Regions from separate parts of the Sanguibacter sp. Z41_6 genome, predicted to be linked through region 3. Evidence: predicted binding sites of a transcription regulator. Region 3 holds the regulator's gene; each other region holds the start of a gene.

Evidence for each region. Region 3 encodes HrcA, which represses chaperone genes, less so after heat shock. Its sites were predicted from a motif close to TTNGCACTCGNNNNNNNCGAGTGCNAA; they were not measured.
Region 1: a site for HrcA is predicted at 3,501-3,527, ahead of AC54T1_RS13780 (FmdB family zinc ribbon protein). Genes of this name have one in related genera too.
Region 2: a site for HrcA is predicted at 3,672-3,698, ahead of AC54T1_RS00810 (Hsp20/alpha crystallin family protein). Genes of this name have one in related genera too.

Annotation. Positions count from the first base shown of each region.
Region 1 covers NZ_JCAQIF010000007.1:68,353-74,109, reverse strand. The annotation lists gene AC54T1_RS13795 (molybdopterin molybdotransferase MoeA) at 1-15, opposite strand, end outside; gene AC54T1_RS13790 (5-formyltetrahydrofolate cyclo-ligase) at 130-771, shown strand; gene AC54T1_RS13785 (penicillin acylase family protein) at 784-3,423, opposite strand; gene AC54T1_RS13780 (FmdB family zinc ribbon protein) at 3,592-3,987, shown strand; gene AC54T1_RS13775 (SAF domain-containing protein) at 4,143-4,850, shown strand; gene mscL (large conductance mechanosensitive channel protein MscL) at 4,876-5,361, shown strand; gene AC54T1_RS13765 (hypothetical protein) at 5,404-5,646, opposite strand; gene AC54T1_RS13760 (PDDEXK-like endonuclease domain-containing protein) at 5,656-5,757, opposite strand, start outside.
Region 2 covers NZ_JCAQIF010000001.1:180,672-186,428, forward strand. The annotation lists gene AC54T1_RS00785 (DoxX family protein) at 1-168, shown strand, start outside; gene AC54T1_RS00790 (hypothetical protein) at 248-1,012, shown strand; gene AC54T1_RS00795 (DUF4166 domain-containing protein) at 1,009-1,698, shown strand; gene AC54T1_RS00800 (hypothetical protein) at 1,821-2,018, shown strand; gene AC54T1_RS00805 (mechanosensitive ion channel family protein) at 2,037-3,527, opposite strand; gene AC54T1_RS00810 (Hsp20/alpha crystallin family protein) at 3,794-4,258, shown strand; gene AC54T1_RS00815 (Hsp20/alpha crystallin family protein) at 4,515-4,973, shown strand; gene AC54T1_RS00820 (HAD family hydrolase) at 4,993-5,757, opposite strand, start outside.
Region 3 covers NZ_JCAQIF010000002.1:126,464-132,220, forward strand. The annotation lists gene lepA (translation elongation factor 4) at 1-300, shown strand, start outside; gene hemW (radical SAM family heme chaperone HemW) at 297-1,553, shown strand; gene AC54T1_RS05585 (DUF3097 family protein) at 1,593-2,456, opposite strand; gene hrcA (heat-inducible transcriptional repressor HrcA) at 2,678-3,703, shown strand; gene dnaJ (molecular chaperone DnaJ) at 3,759-4,874, shown strand; gene AC54T1_RS05600 (16S rRNA (uracil(1498)-N(3))-methyltransferase) at 4,871-5,680, shown strand; gene AC54T1_RS05605 (HIT domain-containing protein) at 5,690-5,757, shown strand, end outside.

The DNA of each region.
Region 1 (5,757 bases), on a different contig from region 3:
CTGGACGCTCCTCATGCCGCTCCGCTCGTCATGCAGCACAGGCTAGTCGAGAACGCCCGGGGGGTCGGCCCGCGGTCCCAGAGGCACCATCTGCACCATTTTCACGAGAATCCTTGAGACACTGTGTGCATGAGCGGTCCAGTGCAGCCCTACCCGATCAACGGATCACTCGAAGCAGAGGACGCCAAGAGCGCACTGCGGAGCGCGATCCGAGCAGCCCGCGAGTCGCGCAGCGAACGACGGCGGGCCGAAGCCGCGCGGCTCCTTACCGCGACCGTGCTGACGATCCCCGAGGTGCGGGACGCCGGAGTCGTGGCGTTGTACACCTCACGCACCCACGAGCCCGGGACGCTGCCGCTCATGGACGAGCTCGACGACCTCGGCAAGCGGATCCTCCTGCCGGTCCTCGGTGCCGGGCTGCAACGGGACTGGGCGGAGTACGCGGGGCTGGACGACCTCCTGCAACGCGCGCCCGGCCGGCCGCCGGAGCCGAGCACCCCGCCGCTGGGCATGTCCGCGCTCGAGATGGCCGACGTCGTCATCGCACCGGCGCTCGCGGTCGACACCGCCGGCACGCGGCTCGGCATGGGCGGCGGGTGGTACGACCGGACGCTCGTCCACGTCCGTCCGGGTGTCCGCGTCATCGCTCTCGTCTTCCCCGAGGAGGTCTACGACGCCTCGGAGCGTCCGCTGCCCCACGAGCGCCACGACCGCCCCGTCGACGGGTTCGCGACCCCGTCCGGCTGGGACTGGGTGCCTGGACGGGTCTGAACGCTGCGTCCGTCACGGGACGAGCATGAGCTCGTCCTGCGCCGCCTCCTCCACCGCGTCGGGCGAGAACGCCCAGGTGTACGACTCCCCCTGCGCCCACGCAGAGAGCTGGTCCGCGTAGTGCGGGCTGGCCGGGTGACCTGAGACTCCGGTGACGACGACCCAAGTGGACGCGTCGAGGTCGTCGAGGTCGACGACCATCCGCATCGACGGTCCCGACGTCACGTCGAACGTGCCGGTGGAGGCATCCCAGCTCGTGGCGTTGACGATCGACGAGCCTCCGCCGAGGTCGACCGGAGACGGGTTGACGAACGTGCGCACCAGCGCCGGCACGGACCCGCCCCCGAGGACGGGGTGCTCCGGGGCCAGCCGGTGCAGGCGACCCCACTCCCACTCCTCGGCCTCGCTCCCGAGAGACGTCGTGAGCGAGGCGCGGGCCGTCACGAGCGCCTGGGTGAGGATCTCGTCACGGGTCTCCACGACGTTCACCGTCGTGCGGTCGTCCCACCACGCGCTCGTCGGGTCGTCGAGGCGTAGGCGGACGACCTCGAGCCAGCGGCTGCTGCCGTCAGGGAGCGCGGAGTCGGGCAGCTCGTCGTGGAACGTCAGGACGAGGAGCTCTGCCCAGACGGCGGAGAAATAGGCCGCCGCTGCGGAGTCCGCAGCCTGGGTGTAGTCCCAGTCGACGAGGAGGTCCTGCCCTGCCCGGTCGAACGCGTTGGGGATCTTCTGCTCGAGGAGCGTCGGGACGAGGAGCTCGGCGTACGGGTTGTGCTCGTCGTTCTGGATCGCGGCCATGGTCTGCGTGGTCAACGGTCGCCCAGCCTCGATCTCGGCCGCGAGGAGCTCACGGATGCGCTCGGACCGGAAGCCGTGGTCCCAGTCGAGAGCGAGGAACGGGCCCGCGCCCGCCGGCGCCACGGCCTGGTTGGCGGCGACGATGAAGCCCTCGGGGGGGTCGAGCACCGCAGGCATCGCCGCACTGTCGACGTATCCCTGCCAGTCGTACCGGCTGTCCCAGCCGGGTCGCGGCCATGTTCCGTCGGAGGGCAGCACCCCCGGCACCTCAGCACGGACGGGGATGCGGCCGGGCGCCTGGTACCCGATGTGTCCGTCGACGGTCGCGAAGACGATGTTCTGCGACGGGACCTCGAACAACGCCGCCGCCGCCGCGATGTCGGCCGCGCTCGTGGCGAGATTGAGCGCGAAGACCGCCTCTGCCGTGCGTCCGGGCGTCAGTGCGGTCCACCCGAGCGACACGGCGACGGGACGGCCGCTCGACGCGGTCTCTTCGGTGGGCACGCCGCCGACGGCGCTCACCTCGAGGACGTCGGAGATGATCGGCCCGTGCACGGTCGAACGCACGTCGATCTCGACGTCCGTGCCGCCGTTGACCTTGATGGTCTCCGTGCGGGTGGTGAACGGGACGATCGTGCCGTCGCGCTCGTACCCGTCGTCCACGACACGCTCGACGAAGAAGTCGGTGACGTCCGCGCCGAGGTTGGTGATCCCCCAGGCGAGCGAGGAGTTGTGCCCGATGATCACGCCCGGGAACCCGGCGAAGGAGAAGCCGCCGACCTCGAAGGGGCACTCGTCCGACACCTCCGTGCAGTGGAGTCCCACCTGGGACCAGATCCCCGGGGCTGCGAGCGCGAGGTGCGGGTCGTTGGCCAGCATGGGCAGACCCGTCTCGGTGTGCTGGCCCGACACCACCCAGGAGTTCGACCCGACGCCCTCACCGCTGCCGACGAGGACGGGGACGGCGTCGACGGCGCGCGCGGCGGAGGTGATGGCGGCATCCACGGCGGCGTCGTCGGCGTACCACTGGTCGTCGGCGGCGGGGGGCGCATCCTCCTGGGAGTCGTCGGCGAGCCCTTCCGCCGCGGCGGCCTCCGCGAGGGCCTGGGCCGTGGCGACGTCGAGGTTCGCCTGGGCAGCGGGCCCGTCGAGGATCGGTGGGTTGGTCGTCTCGGGATAGGCCGGGAAGAGCTCCTCCACCCGGGCGACGTCACCGATGCTCAGATAGCTCTGCGCCCGGTCGAGCTCGTCGTCGTAGTTCCCCCGCAGGTCCCATGCCATGGCCTTGAGCCAGGCGAGCGAGTCGACGGGGTCCCACTCCTCGGGCTCCGTCACCGTCACGCGCGCGCCGAGGACGGTGTACTCGAACGCGAGGTCGTTCGCGTCACGGGTGCCGAGGTAGCTGTTGACGCCGTCGGCGTACGCGGACAGGTAGGCCTTGGTCTGCGGGTCGAGGAGCTCCCACTCCTGCTCTGCGACGTCGCGCCAGCCGAAGGTGCGGATGATCGTGTCCGCCTCGATGGCGGTCTCGTCGTCACCGACCAGCTCGGCGACGCGGCCCGCCGTGACGTGGCGCCGGTAGTCCATCTCGAAGAAGCGGTCCTGGGCGTGGACGAACCCCTGTGCCATGAAGAGGTCGGCGGAGGTCGTGGCGTAGATGTGCGGGACACCCTGCCCGTCCCGCACCACCCGGACGGGATCGGTGAGGCCGCTGACCGTCAGCTCACCGTCCGTCCGCGGGAGCGGCTCGCGCGTGATGACGACGGCGGCGACCACGGCCGCGAGGAGGGCGAGGAACAGTGCCCCCGCGATCCCGACGAGGGAACGGCGGAGGTAGACGTTGCGACGGGACACGCCCCGAGACTACTGCGTCCCCTCATGGCCCGCCTCGCCACGAGACCTGTCCGTCCTCGTCGCGCACCGGCGTATCATTAGCACTCAGCCGCTGCGAGTGCCAAGCCCTCCCGCGGCGTCCGAACACCTCTCGCGGGCAGCTGCCCGCGCCATCTCCGAGGAGAATCCGTGCCCCTCTACGCGTACACGTGCACCGCGTGCGGTCACAGCTTCGACATCCAGCAGTCCTTCGCCGACGACGCGCTCACGGTCTGCCCGGAGTGTGCCGGTCGGCTGCGGAAGGTGTTCTCGCCCGTCGGCGTGGTCTTCAAGGGCTCCGGCTTCTACCGCACGGACAACAAGGCGAAGTCGAAGCGCTCGGGGGACGGCGCCGGACGGTCAGGCTCGTCCGACTCGACGTCGAGCACCTCGGGGGCGTCGGCCGGATCCTCGTCGAGCACCTCCACGTCCGGCGACTCCTCGACGTCTGGGACGTCTGGTGGGGCGTCGAGCGCGTCGACGTCCGGTGGCTCGTCAGGGTCGAGCAGCGCGTCGGTTCCTGCCTCGTCCGGCTCCTCCTCCTAGACCCCGCCGTGCGGGGACTCCGTGCACGGAGTCCCCGCACACACAGCGCGTCCGCCTCACAGCGTCTCCCCCACAGGTGCGCACCCCGGCCCACGCACCCACAGCACACTGCGCCGGGGCCGGAGGTGCGGTGCGCCGCTCGTACCGTCCCGTGCATGACGACGCTCCCGTCCCGCTCCTCGCCGTTCCCACGCGCCCGACGCCGGTGGCGCTCCTGGGTGTGGAAGCTGCGGTTCCTCCTTGCGGCATGCCTCCTCGGCGTCGCAGCCTCCGTGACCGTGCACCAGCTCCGGCCCCCGCCCCCGCACACCCAGCCGATGATCACTCTCGCGGCAGGTGTACCCGCCGGTCACGTGCTCACCCGCAGCGACGTCCGCGAGGTCCGCGTGGCACCCGACGCTGTCCCCGGCGACGCCCTCGGTACGGCTGCTGAAGCCGTCGGGCGGACCGCGACTGTTGCCCTCGCGCCGGGGACCGTCGTCAGCGAGACCGTCCTCGCTGCGCCGGACATCACGTCCTCGGTCCCTGCAGGATCGGTCATCGCCGCGGTGCGGCTCGCCGAACCGGCGCTGCGGGCGGTGCTCGAACCCGGGGTGCGGGTGGACCTGCTCGCACCGAGCGTCGCCGCACCCGACGACCGGGGTTCGTCAGGCGCGGCGACGTACCTCGCCCGGCGGGCGCTCGTGCTCCCCGTGCCGTCCCCCAGCACCGACACGGGCGAGAACGCGGGGATCTCGCTCGGTGGCGCGGCTGCTGACGACACCCCGTCGGACCTGCTCCTCGTGGCGGTGTCCGCGGAGGAGGCCACCTTGCTGGCCAACGTCACCGGCTGGACGCCGATCAGCGCCGTCCTCGTGCAATGATCGATGTCTGGAGACGGGAGAAACCATGAAGAACGTGCTCAACGGGTTCAAAGAGTTCATCATGCGCGGCAACGTCATCGACCTCGCCGTCGGCATCGTCATCGGTGCGGCGTTCGCGTCGCTCGTGGAGAGTTTTGTCGACGGGTTCATCGGGCCCCTCATCGCCGCCGTCTTCGGCCAACCGAGCCTCGACGGATCGCTCGAGCTGACGATCAACGGGGCGGTTTTCCGCTTCGGGCTGATCCTCACCCAGCTCATCAACTTCCTCATCGTCGCTGCCGCGCTCTACTTCTTCGTCGTGCTGCCCCTCAACAAGCTGCAGAACCTGCGTAAGCGCGGTCTCGTCGACGAGCCGGAGGCGCCCGCGGAAGATGTCATCCTGCTCCAGGAGATCCGCGACCTGCTCGCGGCCCAGCGCGGGACGGGTCCGAGCGGACCGGGCACGGCCGGGACGGACCAGGGCACCGGGCGGACGCCGCCTGCGCCCCCGGCGCAGCCGACCGGGTACTGACGGACCGTCACTTCGCTCGCGCGGCCCGTCGGGCCCGGTTCCTCACCAGTGCGGCGGAACGTCCTCGGCGAGGCGTGCGTCGTTGGAGTCGGCGCGCGCGTCCCGCTGCGCGGACTCCTCGTCCGACGACGCGTCCCAGGGCGCCGGTCCGTCTGCGGCACCAGGGACCTCGGCGCCCTCCCTGACCACCCGGCGGTGGCCACGTCGGCGCCGCGGCACCGTCTCGTCCGGCGTCGGATCGATCGGGGCCGGATCGACCGGGGCGCCGGGGTCGTGCGCGCTCACCCGGCCGTCCTAGCCGTGGTACCGGCGGACCGCGCTCGAGACCGCGGTGTCGACGCGCGCGCTGCGCCTCGTCACCCCCAGCTCGGTCCGCACCTCGAGCCCGAGCTGCTC
Region 2 (5,757 bases), on a different contig from region 3:
TACGTCGCGAGCTGGCCGTTCAACTCCGGCAGCCAGAACCCGCTCGTCGACCAGCACCTCGTGTTCGCCCTCGCCGTCGTGCTGCTCGCCGCGCTCATCGCCGGGGACACCTGGGGCCTGGGACGCCCGTGGGCAGCACTCGTCGGCCGGCACACCTGGCTGCGCTGACCGCTCGACCGCGCGCCTGTGACCCACCGCACTCGCGCCCACTGTCGCGACATGCTCGTCGACCACTAGCCTTGCGCAAATGGGACATGAGCGCATCTATGTGGAGATCCGGATCCAGACGGATCTGGCCACCCTCTGGACGGCCACCCAGGACCCCGACCTCCACGCCTCATGGGACCTGCGCTTCACGTCGATCACGCACCTGCCGACGCCTGACGGTGACCCGCAGCAGTTCACCTACGCCAACCGCGCGCTGCCGGGCCTCCCCCTGACCGGCGTCGGGATCTCGCTCGGCGAGCGCCACCGGCCCGACGGCGGCTGCACGTCCGCGTTGCGCTTCGCGGCCGACGACGCGCTCTCGCCCATCGCGACCGGCGCCGGGTACTGGCGGTACGTGCCCGACGCCGACGGCGTCCGGTTCCTCACGGGCTACGACTACACGCCTGGCTGGCAGGGCGCGACGCTGGACCGCGTCGTCGTGCGGCCGTTCATCGGATGGATGACCGCGTGGAGCTTCGACCGCCTGCGCCTGTGGCTGGAGGACGGGATCACTCCGCGCGCGTCCCTCGTGCGCAGTCTCGTCGTCCTCGCGGCGCGGGTGGCGGCCCTGGCCACGCTCGTCGTGGCCGCCCGGTCGTCGTCCGGGGGCCCCCGACGCCGGGCTCCCGGGCTCCTCGCCGCAGCAGGTGTCGTGCTGGTCGCCCCGCTGCCCGTCGACGTGCCTCGCGCCCGACGCTGCCGGCGCACGCCGGTCGACGTCGAGCGCCCACCGCGGATCACCGAGCGCGTCAGCGCCTCGCGGCTCCCACCCCTGCCCCACCCCACCCCACAGGAGCGCTCATGATCACCGACCCCGTCTTCGCGCGTGCCCTCGGCAGCGACACCGACCGTCTCCACCCCGAGATGCGGCGCCGGTTCGGCCTGACTCCCGACGGGGAGAACGCCTGCGTGGGGCGCGGCGTCATGGAGGAGATCTGGCGCGGACCCGCCGTCACGGTGCCCTTCCTGTGGCTCGGTGCGTGGCGGAACATCCTCGTGCCGCGGACGGGGACCGACGTGCCGTTCACGATCGAGAACTACGCCTACACCGACTCGCTGGGGCGCGACACCGTGACGTTCGTCCGGACGTTCGAGTTCCCCCGCGGACGCCGCAGCCGCTTCGACGCGACGATGGTCTACGACGCACGCAACGACCGTGTCCTCGACTACCTCGGCACGCACCAGCACCTCGCCGTCGACCTGGACCTCGAGGTCGACGAGCGCGGCGGGCTCGTCGTGCGCACCGGGCCGCAGCGCTTCTACTCGGGCCCGGTCGGATTCTCGTTCCCGATGATCGCCAGCGGGACCGGCGTCCTGCGGGAGCACTACGACGACGACGCGGGCTGCTTCCGGGTCGACCTCACCGTGAGCAACCCGGTCGTGGGCCCGATCTTCGGGTACCGCGGCACCTTCCAGTGCTCCTACTCCGAGCTGGCCGCGGCCACGATCCCCGCCGCGGCGAAACCGCTGCGTGAGGAGTACCGACGGTGAACGGCGCTCCGTGACGACCGGGGCCCGGGGTGCGGTGGTGCGCGCCGCGTCCCGGGCGGACCGGGACGACCGCCGGTAGCGTCGGAGGCTCCACCACCCACGACGACCGCCCGGAGGCTCCCATGATGCAGTGGCAGGAGACCGCGCCAGAGGTGTGGACGGCATCCACGGCCGACCGCGTCTACACGGTGACGAAGAACCACCACCGGTGGCAGTTCCGGTGCACCCCGCCGCCGGCCGACCTGACGGCCGACGGGGCGCTGTGGCCCACGCTCCTCGAGGCCCAGGAAGAGGCAGAGGAGCACAGCCACCTGCCCTGAGCCGCGGCGCCCGGAGGGTCAGGACGAGCGGTCGACCGCCGTCGGGCCGTCCGGGTCCGAGCTCTCGTCGTGGCGCCCCGGCTCGTCGGCGTCGATGGAGATGCGCGCGATCCGTGCGGTCTTCTCCCGCTCGTCGATGACGTCGCGCCCCGGCCCGGAGAACGCCTTGAGACGCTCGCGCGCAGCCGGGCTCCCGGTGAACAGTCCGCCGGCTGCGGCCTCCGCCGCGCTGAGCACCTGCGTCTCGGCGACGTCACCGAGCCCGCCGCGCGGGTCGCCGTCGGCGGGATGGACGCCCCGGGTGGGCTCGGCCAACCGCATCCGTACGCCCGGTCGAGCGACCCGTACCGGGATCCGCGCCGGCAGACGCGGCTGCTCGGCGGCCGGGGGCGCGGGGGCGGCGTGTCCGGCCGGGGCGGCCTCGGGCGGGACGGCCCCGGGCGGCGGCTCGGGGATCTCGGGCGCCCCCTCGGTGACCCGCACCCGCGGGACGCCCTGGGGGGCGGAGCGCTGCAGCCACGTCACGAGGCCCTCACGGAGATAGCAGCGCAGGTCGAACAGCGTCCCGGCGTCGACGGCGCTGGCCATCGCGCGCACCCGGACGAACCCACCCACGGCGTCGGTGATCTGCAGGATGCCCACGCGCTTGTCCCAGAGGTCGGTCGCCGCGAGCAGCCGGGTGAGCTCGGCGCGCATGGCCTCCACGGGCACGTCCCAGTCGAGGTCGATCTCCACCGTGCCGAGGAGGTCGGCCGCCCGGCGCGTCCAGTTCTGGAACGGTGTCGTCGTGAAGTACGTGCACGGGAGGATGAGGCGTCGGTCGTCCCAGATGTGCACCACGACGTACGTCATGGTGATCTCCTCGATCCGCCCCCACTCTCCCTCGAGCACGACGACGTCGTCCACGCGGATCGCGTCCGTGAAGGCGATCTGCATCCCCGCGAACACGTTCCCCAGGGTCGACTGGGCGGCGAGACCGGCGACGATCGACACGACACCGGCGGAGGCGAGGAGGCTCGCGCCTGCCGCCCGCGCCGAGGGGAAGGTCAGGAGCACCCCCGCGAGCGCGCACAGGACGATGACGGCCACGGTGACGCGCCGGACCACGGTGATCTGCGTGCGCACGCGTCGCGCGTGCCGGTTGTCCGCGACGTCGGTGCGGAACCGGAGCAGGGCGCCGTCCTCGATGACGAAGGCGAGCGCTCCGACGAACCACGCGCCGACGATGATGAAGGCGATGAGCAGCAGGTGCTCCGCGAAGGGGAGCCAGCCCTGCGAGGGAGCCGTCACGAGCCGGACCGCGATCCACACGGCGACGACCATGAGCACCGCTCGCAGGGGTCTGCGCATCCGCCGGGACAGGTCCTCGGCCATCCAGCTCCGGCTCGCGAGGCGTCGGGTGAGCACGGAGATGACGGTTCCGAGGACGAAGGCCACGACGACTGCGCCGAGGACGCTGAGAACTGTCAGGAGCACGTTGGTCGCGTCAGGGACGTCGGCTTCGGGCATGCGTCCACGCTAGGCGCCGCGCTGGGGGATGTCATGACGATCGGGTGAAGAACATGTTGTGACCAGCGGCGATGCACCGCCCGGAACCGCGTTGCGGCAGGCCCAGCGCGGTGTCCGCCGTTCGCTCACGGCGAACACGTCCGGTTGGCACTCGCCGTGCGCGAGTGCTAAAAAAATGTCCCGTAGCCGCACCGGCCGCCCCAGGCGGGCCGGGTCGCGCAGAGGCCCCGGACGGTCCGGGGTCGTCGTCAAGGAGGTGATGGGCGATGGCTACACGTTGGGACCCCTTCCAGGAGATGGACCGCCTGCTGGGCTCGGTCGTCAGTGGCGCGCGCAACGCTGCCCCGCTGCCGATGGACCTCTTCCGCTCCGGCGACCACTATGTGCTCACCGTCGACCTGCCGGGCGTGGACCCCGGGTCCATCGACGTCTCGGTGGAGCACCGCACCCTGACGATCCGCGCCGAACGCACCCCCCGCTCCCACAGCGACGCGCAGTGGCTCGTCCGCGAGCGCCCGTCCGGCACCTTCGCCCGTCAGCTCACGGTGGGCGAGGGCCTGGCTCTCGACGAGATCGCCGCCACCTACCAGGACGGCGTGCTCGCCCTGACCATCCCCGTGAGCGAGCAGTCGAAGCCGCGCCGCATCGAGGTCACGCACGCCGGGTCGAGCCCCGTCGGCGCCGCCGGCTCACCCGAGGCGATCGAGTCCGCGCAGACCGTGGACGCCTAGGAACCTCCGGGGACAGGAGGAGCGAGAGCTCCCCTGCGCTCGACCGCCCCGCCACGTCCTGTGCGGACGAGACGGGGCGGCCCCGTGTCCGGACTCAGCGGGCGCCAGTGATGGACACCGACGGGAGCACGACCTCGCCGAGCATGCGCTGTCCGCGCGTGCTAGAACGGACATACGGCCTGAAACGGGCATGGCTCGCGGTCGGCACGGTTGCGCTCCGGAGAGTCCGGAGCCGTTGTCCAGGAGGTAAGCACTCATGGCTACACGTTGGGACCCCTTCCACGAGATGGACCGCCTGCTCGGCTCCGTCGTCAGCGGCACGCGCAACGCCGCCGCGATGCCGATGGACCTGCTGCGATCCGGGGACCACTACACGCTCAACGTCGATCTCCCCGGGGTCGAGCCGGACTCCATCGACGTCTCCGTCGAGGACCGCACACTGACCATCCGCGCCGAGCGGAACGCCCCGTCCGACGGCGACGCGCAGTGGCTCGTCCGCGAGCGGCCCGCAGGCACCTACGCACGTCAGCTCACGGTCGGCGAGGGCCTCGCGCTCGACAAGATCGACGCCGCGTACAACGACGGCGTGCTCTCGCTGTCCATCCCGGTGAGCGAGCAGTCGAAGCCCCGCCGCATCGAGGTCGCCCACACCGGGGGCAACCGGACGGTGGGCGGCGGCAGCACCGAGGCGATCGGGCAGCACGCCGGAGCCTGACCCGCGCGCGCGGCCCGCGTCAGCGGGTCGCGCGCCCCTGGGCGGCCGCGAGCAGCCACTCGGCGATCTCCTCGCCGGCGGCCGCCCCGGCAGCGGCCGTGACCGTGAGGTTCGGCGACGACCACCCGACGTCGTGCAGCTCGCCGTGGGCCGGTCGGATCGCGGCCGTGGCCCCCTCGAGCATCTCCGCGTCGAGCAGGGAGTCACCCGCCGCCAGGACCGTCCCGGCGCCGACCCGCCGCGCCACCTCGGCCACGGCCGCGCCCTTGCGGAGCTCCTGCGGCACGAGGTAGAGCTTGCGGCCCTGCAACGAGGCGTGCCACCCGTGCGCGCGCGCCCAGCCCGCGACGTCGTCGACGAATCCGGCCGGCATCGCGTCACGCTGCACGACCGCGTAGCAGAAGAGGCCCTCCGCGCTGCGGAGCTTCTTCGTCCACTCGGGCTTGAACACGCCCTGCATGTATCCCTCGACCTCGTCGAACGGGTGCGAGGACTCCGCCAGCACCCCACGGACGTGCTCCGACCACGCCCGGTCCGCGACGCCGTCGACGAGGATGAACCCGCCGTTGGCCGTGATCGCGTACGGCACCTGCGGGCCCGGGAGGGTGATCCGTCGGTACTGCGCGCGCGTCCGCGTCGTCGCCGGGACGAGCACGCCCAGCGTGGTGAGCGACTCGATCGTCCGCAGGGCCGCCTGCGTGACGTACGAGAGGGTCTTGCTGTCGTAGATCTCGACGCACGCCAGGTCGCGCAGCAGCGCCCGCGGATCAGCGCCGTCGGTCAG
Region 3 (5,757 bases):
GCGTACGGCGTGATGATGGTGGGCAAGCTCAAGGCGCTCATCCCACGGCAGCAGTTCGAGGTGCCGATCCAGGCGGCCATCGGGGCGCGCATCATCGCGCGTGAGTCGATCCGCGCGATGCGCAAGGACGTCCTGGCCAAGTGCTACGGCGGTGACATCTCCCGCAAGCGCAAGCTCCTCGAGAAGCAGAAGGAGGGCAAGAAGCGCATGAAGACCATCGGCACGGTCGAGGTCCCGAAGGACGCCTTCATCGCTGCCCTGACGTCCGAGCAGACGGAGAGCCGAGACAAGAAGAAGTGAGCCCCGCACTCCCCGACGGGGACCCGGTCCCCGACGACGGCGCGCTCCCCGGGTGGGTCGCGCAGGGCGCGGACCACCGGCGGTTCGGTGTGTACGTGCACGTCCCGTTCTGCACCGTGCGGTGCGGGTACTGCGACTTCAACACCTACACGGCGAGCGAGCTGGGCGGGGGCGCGAGCCAGCACGCCTATGCGAGCACCGTGCTCCAGGAGATCGACCTCGCGACGCGCGTCATGGACGCCGCGGGACTCCCCGCACGGGAGGTCTCCACGGTGTTCGTGGGCGGGGGGACCCCCACGCTGCTGCCCGCGGGTGATCTCGTCCGGATGCTCGACGGTGTGCGTCGGGCGTGGGGACTCGCACCGGGCGCCGAGGTGACCACCGAGGCGAACCCCGACTCGGTGACGCCCGAGTCGCTCGCGGCCCTGGCCGACGCAGGCTTCACCCGGGTCTCGTTCGGCATGCAGTCCGCCGTCCCGCACGTCCTGGCCACGCTGGAGCGCACGCACGACCCGCGCCGGATCCCCGACGTCGTGCGCTGGGCGCGCGAGGCCGGGCTCGACGTCTCGCTCGACCTCATCTACGGGACGCCGGGGGAGTCGCTCGAGGACTGGCGCACGAGCGTGCAGGCCGCGCTCGCCACGGGCGTCGACCATGTCTCGGCGTACGCGCTCGTCGTCGAGCCCGGCACGAAGATGGCCGCGCAGGTGCGCCGCGGGCAGCTGGCGCTGCCGAGCGAGGACGACCAGGCGGCGAAGTACGAGATGGCGGACGAGCTGCTCACGGCGTCTGGTCTCGAGTGGTACGAGGTGTCGAACTGGGCGCGCACGGTCGACGGCCGGGTCGCGGCGTGCGAGCACAATCTTGCCTACTGGCGCGGTGAGGACTGGTGGGGGCTGGGCCCGGGGGCGCACTCCTACCTCGGTTCCGACGCGCCGGGGACCCGGGGTCTGCGGTGGTGGAACGCCAAGCACCCGCTGCGCTATGCCACCCGCCTGGACGCCGGCCTCAGCCCGGCCGCGGGCCAGGAGGTGCTCGACGACGAGGCCGCCCAGCTCGAGAAGGTCATGCTCGCCGTCCGGTTGCGCGACGGGCTGGACCTGTCCGTGCTCTCGCCGCGGGCCCGGCGCGCGGTCGCCGGTCACGTGGCGAGCGGTCTGCTCGACGGAGCGAGCGCGATCCGCGGCCGCGCGGTCCTCACGCTGCGTGGCCGGCTCCTCGCGGACACCGTCGTGCGGGACCTCACGGACTGAGCCACCGGGCGGGTGAGGCCGGCGGCACCGGGGGTCGGGTCAGGGAGCCGGCTCGGTGACGAAGTCGATGAGCTCCTCGACGCGCCCGAGCAGGGACGGCTCGAGGTCGGCGTAGCTGCGGACGGTCCCGAGGATCCGCTTCCAGCCCTGTGCGACGTCTGCCTGGTCCTGCGCGGGCCATCCGAGCTCGCGGAGCATCCCGTACTTCCACTCCGTGCCGCGCTCGATGACGGGCCACGCGGCCAGCCCGACCCGCTCCGGTCGCACGGCCTGCCACACGTCGACGTACGGGTGGCCGAGGATGAGGACGTTCCCGCCGCGGAACCTCTTCATCACGTCGTCGGCGATGCGCTGCTCCTTGCTCCCCGGGACGAGGTGGTCGACGAGCACCCCGACGCGGCGCTCGCGCGTCGGCCCGAACTCGGCGAGCGCCTCGGCAAGGTTGTCGACGCCGTCGAGACCCTCGACGACGACGCCCTCCACGCGCAGGTCGTCGCCCCAGACGCGCTCGACGAGCTCGGCGTCGTGGCGGCCCTCGACCCAGATGCGGCTGCCCCGCGCGACGCGTGCGCGGGCGTTCGCCACGGCGCGGGAGCCGGACGCGGTGCGTGCTGGTGCGGCGGGGGCGGCAACGGATCGTGCGGGGGTGAGCTCCACCGGGGCGCCGTCGACCCAGAACCCCGGGCCGAGCGGGAACGTCCTGGTCCGGCCCGCCCGGTCCTCCAGCACGACGACGTGCATACCTCCGGACTTCTCGGTCCGCGTGATGGCCCCGACCCACCCCGTCGTCACCTCCTCGACGACGAGCCCGACGTCTGCCGGGACCGGACGCGAGGTGGGGCGACGACGGTGGTGGGTGGCCGGGGTGGACAGGACGTCGTCGGAGTAGCGGTCGTTGCTCACGCGAGGAAGGTTAGCCGCTGACGTGGGTGTGGCCTCGGCAACACGGCCCGGGCCACGGCGGACGGCGGCGTAGAATTAGCACTCGAGAAGTCCGAGTGCTTACCGTCGGTGCACGGCGGCCGGTGTCGTGCGCACGAGACTGCCGCCGGTCCGTGCCCATCGAGGCGGACGAGGCGTGGCGGGCGAGGCCGGACGCGTTCGAGAGCGAAGGAGGTGGTGGGATGGCGTCGAGCGACGAGCGCAGGCTCGAGGTCCTGCGTGCCATCGTGGAGGACTACGTCCAGACACGGGAGCCCGTCGGCTCCAAGCTCCTCGCCGAGCGGCACGGGCTGGGCGTGTCACCCGCGACGATCCGCAACGACATGGCGGCCCTCGAGGAGGGCGGCTTCATCGCGCAGCCCCACACCTCCGCCGGGCGCGTGCCCACCGACAAGGGATACCGCCTGTTCGTCGACCGTCTCGCGAGCGTGCGGGCACTGTCGCCCGCCGAGAAGAACGCCATCGAGACGTTCCTCAACGGCGCCGTCGACCTCGACGACGTCGTCTCTCGCGCGGGGCGCCTGCTCGCGCAGCTCACCGGTCAGGTCGCGGTCGTCCAGTACCCCTCGCTGCGCCGCTCCGGTCTGCGTCACCTCGAGCTCGTCGTCCTCGGCGACCGACGCCTCCTCGTCGTGATCATCACCGACACCGGACGCGTCGAGCAGCGCACGCTCGAGCTCGCGTCCGCACCGCAGGAAGGTGTGCTCGTCGAGCTCCGCACGCGCCTCAACGCCGCAGCCGCCGGCCGCCGGCTCGCCGAGCTCCGGACGGCCCTCGCCGAGCTCGCGCAGTCCTACCACCCGTCCGAGCGCGAGCTCGTCACGCGCGTCGGCGAGGTCATCACGGAGACGCTCGCGCAGGAGAGCGAGGAACGGTTCGTGCTCGCGGGCACCGCGAACCTCGCCCAGGCGGGCATGCGCTTCGAGCACGCCCTGCGGCCCGTCCTCGAAGCGCTGGAGGAGCAGGTCGTGCTGCTCAACCTCCTCACCGAGATGGCGGAGGACTCCGCCACCGTCAACGTCCGCATCGGCCGGGAGACCCAGCTCGCCAACCTGTTCGAGACCTCGGTCGTGACGACCGGGTACGGCTCGGACGGAGGCTCCGTCGCGACGATCGGGTCGATCGGTCCCACCCGGATGGACTATCCCGGCACCATCGCGGCCGTGCGGGCCGTGGCACGCTACCTGTCCCGGATCCTCAGCACGTGAGATCCGTCCCCGACATCCGCCAGACCACAGAAACCCGATCGGCAGAGAGCAGCCAGTGAGCGACTATTACGAGACCCTCGGCGTCCCGCGTGACGCCAGCCAGGACCAGATCAAGAAGGCGTACCGCAAGCTCGCGCGCGAGCTCCACCCGGACGTCGCCGGGCCTGACGCCGAAGACCGGTTCAAGGACGTCTCGCGCGCCTACGAGGTGCTGAGCAACGCGGAGAAGCGTCAGTCGTACGACATGGGCAACGACCCGTCCGCCCCCGGGGGCGGCATGGGTGGGGGCTTCGGCTTCCAGGACATCTTCGAGACGTTCTTCGGTGGCGGACAGGCGCAGCGCGGGCCCATCCCGCGCGCGCGACGCGGGCAGGATGCACTCATCCGCCTCGACATCGACCTGTCCGAGGCGGCGTTCGGCGTCCGCAGGGAGATCCAGGTCGACACCGCCGTCGTGTGCGGGACGTGCAGCGGGTCCTGCTGCCGCCCGGGCACCTCTCCGCGCACCTGCGACGTGTGCGGCGGCCGCGGCTCCGTGCAGCGCGTCGCCCGGTCCTTCCTCGGTCAGGTCATGACGACCGCGCCGTGCGCGGCGTGCCAGGGGTTCGGCACGACGATCCCCGAGCCCTGCGCCGAGTGCTCCGGTGAGGGCCGTGTGCGCAGCCGGCGCACCGTGGCGGTCGAGGTGCCCGCGGGCGTCGAGACGGGAACCCGGATCAAGCTCACGTCCCAGGGTGAGGTGGGACCGGCTGGCGGTCCCCCCGGCGACCTCTACTTCGAGATTCGTGAGCGCAAGCACGAGACGCTGCTGCGGCGCGGTGACGACCTGCACTGCACCCTCGAGGTGCCGATGACCGCCGCGGTGCTCGGCACCGTGATGGAGCTCGAGACCCTCGACGGGGTGGAGGAGATCGACCTGCAGCCCGGCACGCAGCCCGGCCAGGTCATCACTCTGAAGAACCTCGGCATCGGGCACCTGCAGGCGCCCGGGCGTGGGGACCTCAACGTCCACATCGAGGTCCAGATCCCCACCTCGCTCACGGAGGAGCAGGCGGACCTCCTGCGGCAGCTGGCCACGCTCCGCGGGGAGGAGCGTCCGGAGGGACGCGTCTCGGCCGCCCACTCCGGTGTGTTCAGCAGGCTGCGCGACAAGCTCGCCGGGCGCTGGTGAGCGCGCCGGTCTTCCTCGCCGACGCGGGCACTCTCGACTCGGTGGCCGTGGGGGACCGGTATGTGCTCGACGGGCCGGAGGGTCGCCACGCCGGCGTCGTGCAGCGACGCGGCCCGGGTGAGGTGCTCGACGTCGTCGACGGTGCCGGGGTGCGGCTGCGCGGAGACGTGGTGGCCGTCGACGGCCCCCGGGTCGAGCTCCTCGTCCGCGCCGTCCGGCGCGAGCCGGACGACGGCATCGAGATCGTGCTCGTGCAGGCGCTCGCCAAGGGCGACCGTGACGAGCTCGCGATCGAGGCCGCGACGGAGGTCGGGGTCGACGCCGTGCTCCCGTGGCAGGCCGAGCGGTCCGTCGTCGTGTGGCGTGGCGAGCGGGCCGAGAAGTCCCGGTCCCGCTGGGTGTCCACCGTCCGGGCGGCCGCGAAGCAGGCACGTCGGGCGACCGTGCCCGACGTGGGACGCGCGGTCGACCTCAAGGCTCTCGGCGCGCTCGTCCGACAGGTCCGAGACGCCGGAGGGACCACGGTCGTGCTCCACGAGGACGCCGAGGTCGCGCTCGCGAGCGTCCCGCTCCCGCCCGCGGACGCCGGCGCGGTCGCGGAACGGCGCCGGGTGCTGCTCGTCGTCGGACCGGAGGGCGGCATCAGCGACCGCGAGGTCGCGGAGCTGCGGACGGCGGGCGCCGTCACCGCGCGCCTGGGCCCGCACGTGCTGCGGACATCGACCGCGGGACCGGTGGCCGTGGCGCTGCTCTCGCAGCGCCTGGGCCGGTGGGACAGCGAGCCCGCGAGCGCCCTCTCCGGCTAGGCTCGGCGGATGGACATCGTCGACTACGGCACCGAGACGCTCACCCCTGAGACCGACTGCATCTTCTGCAAGATCGT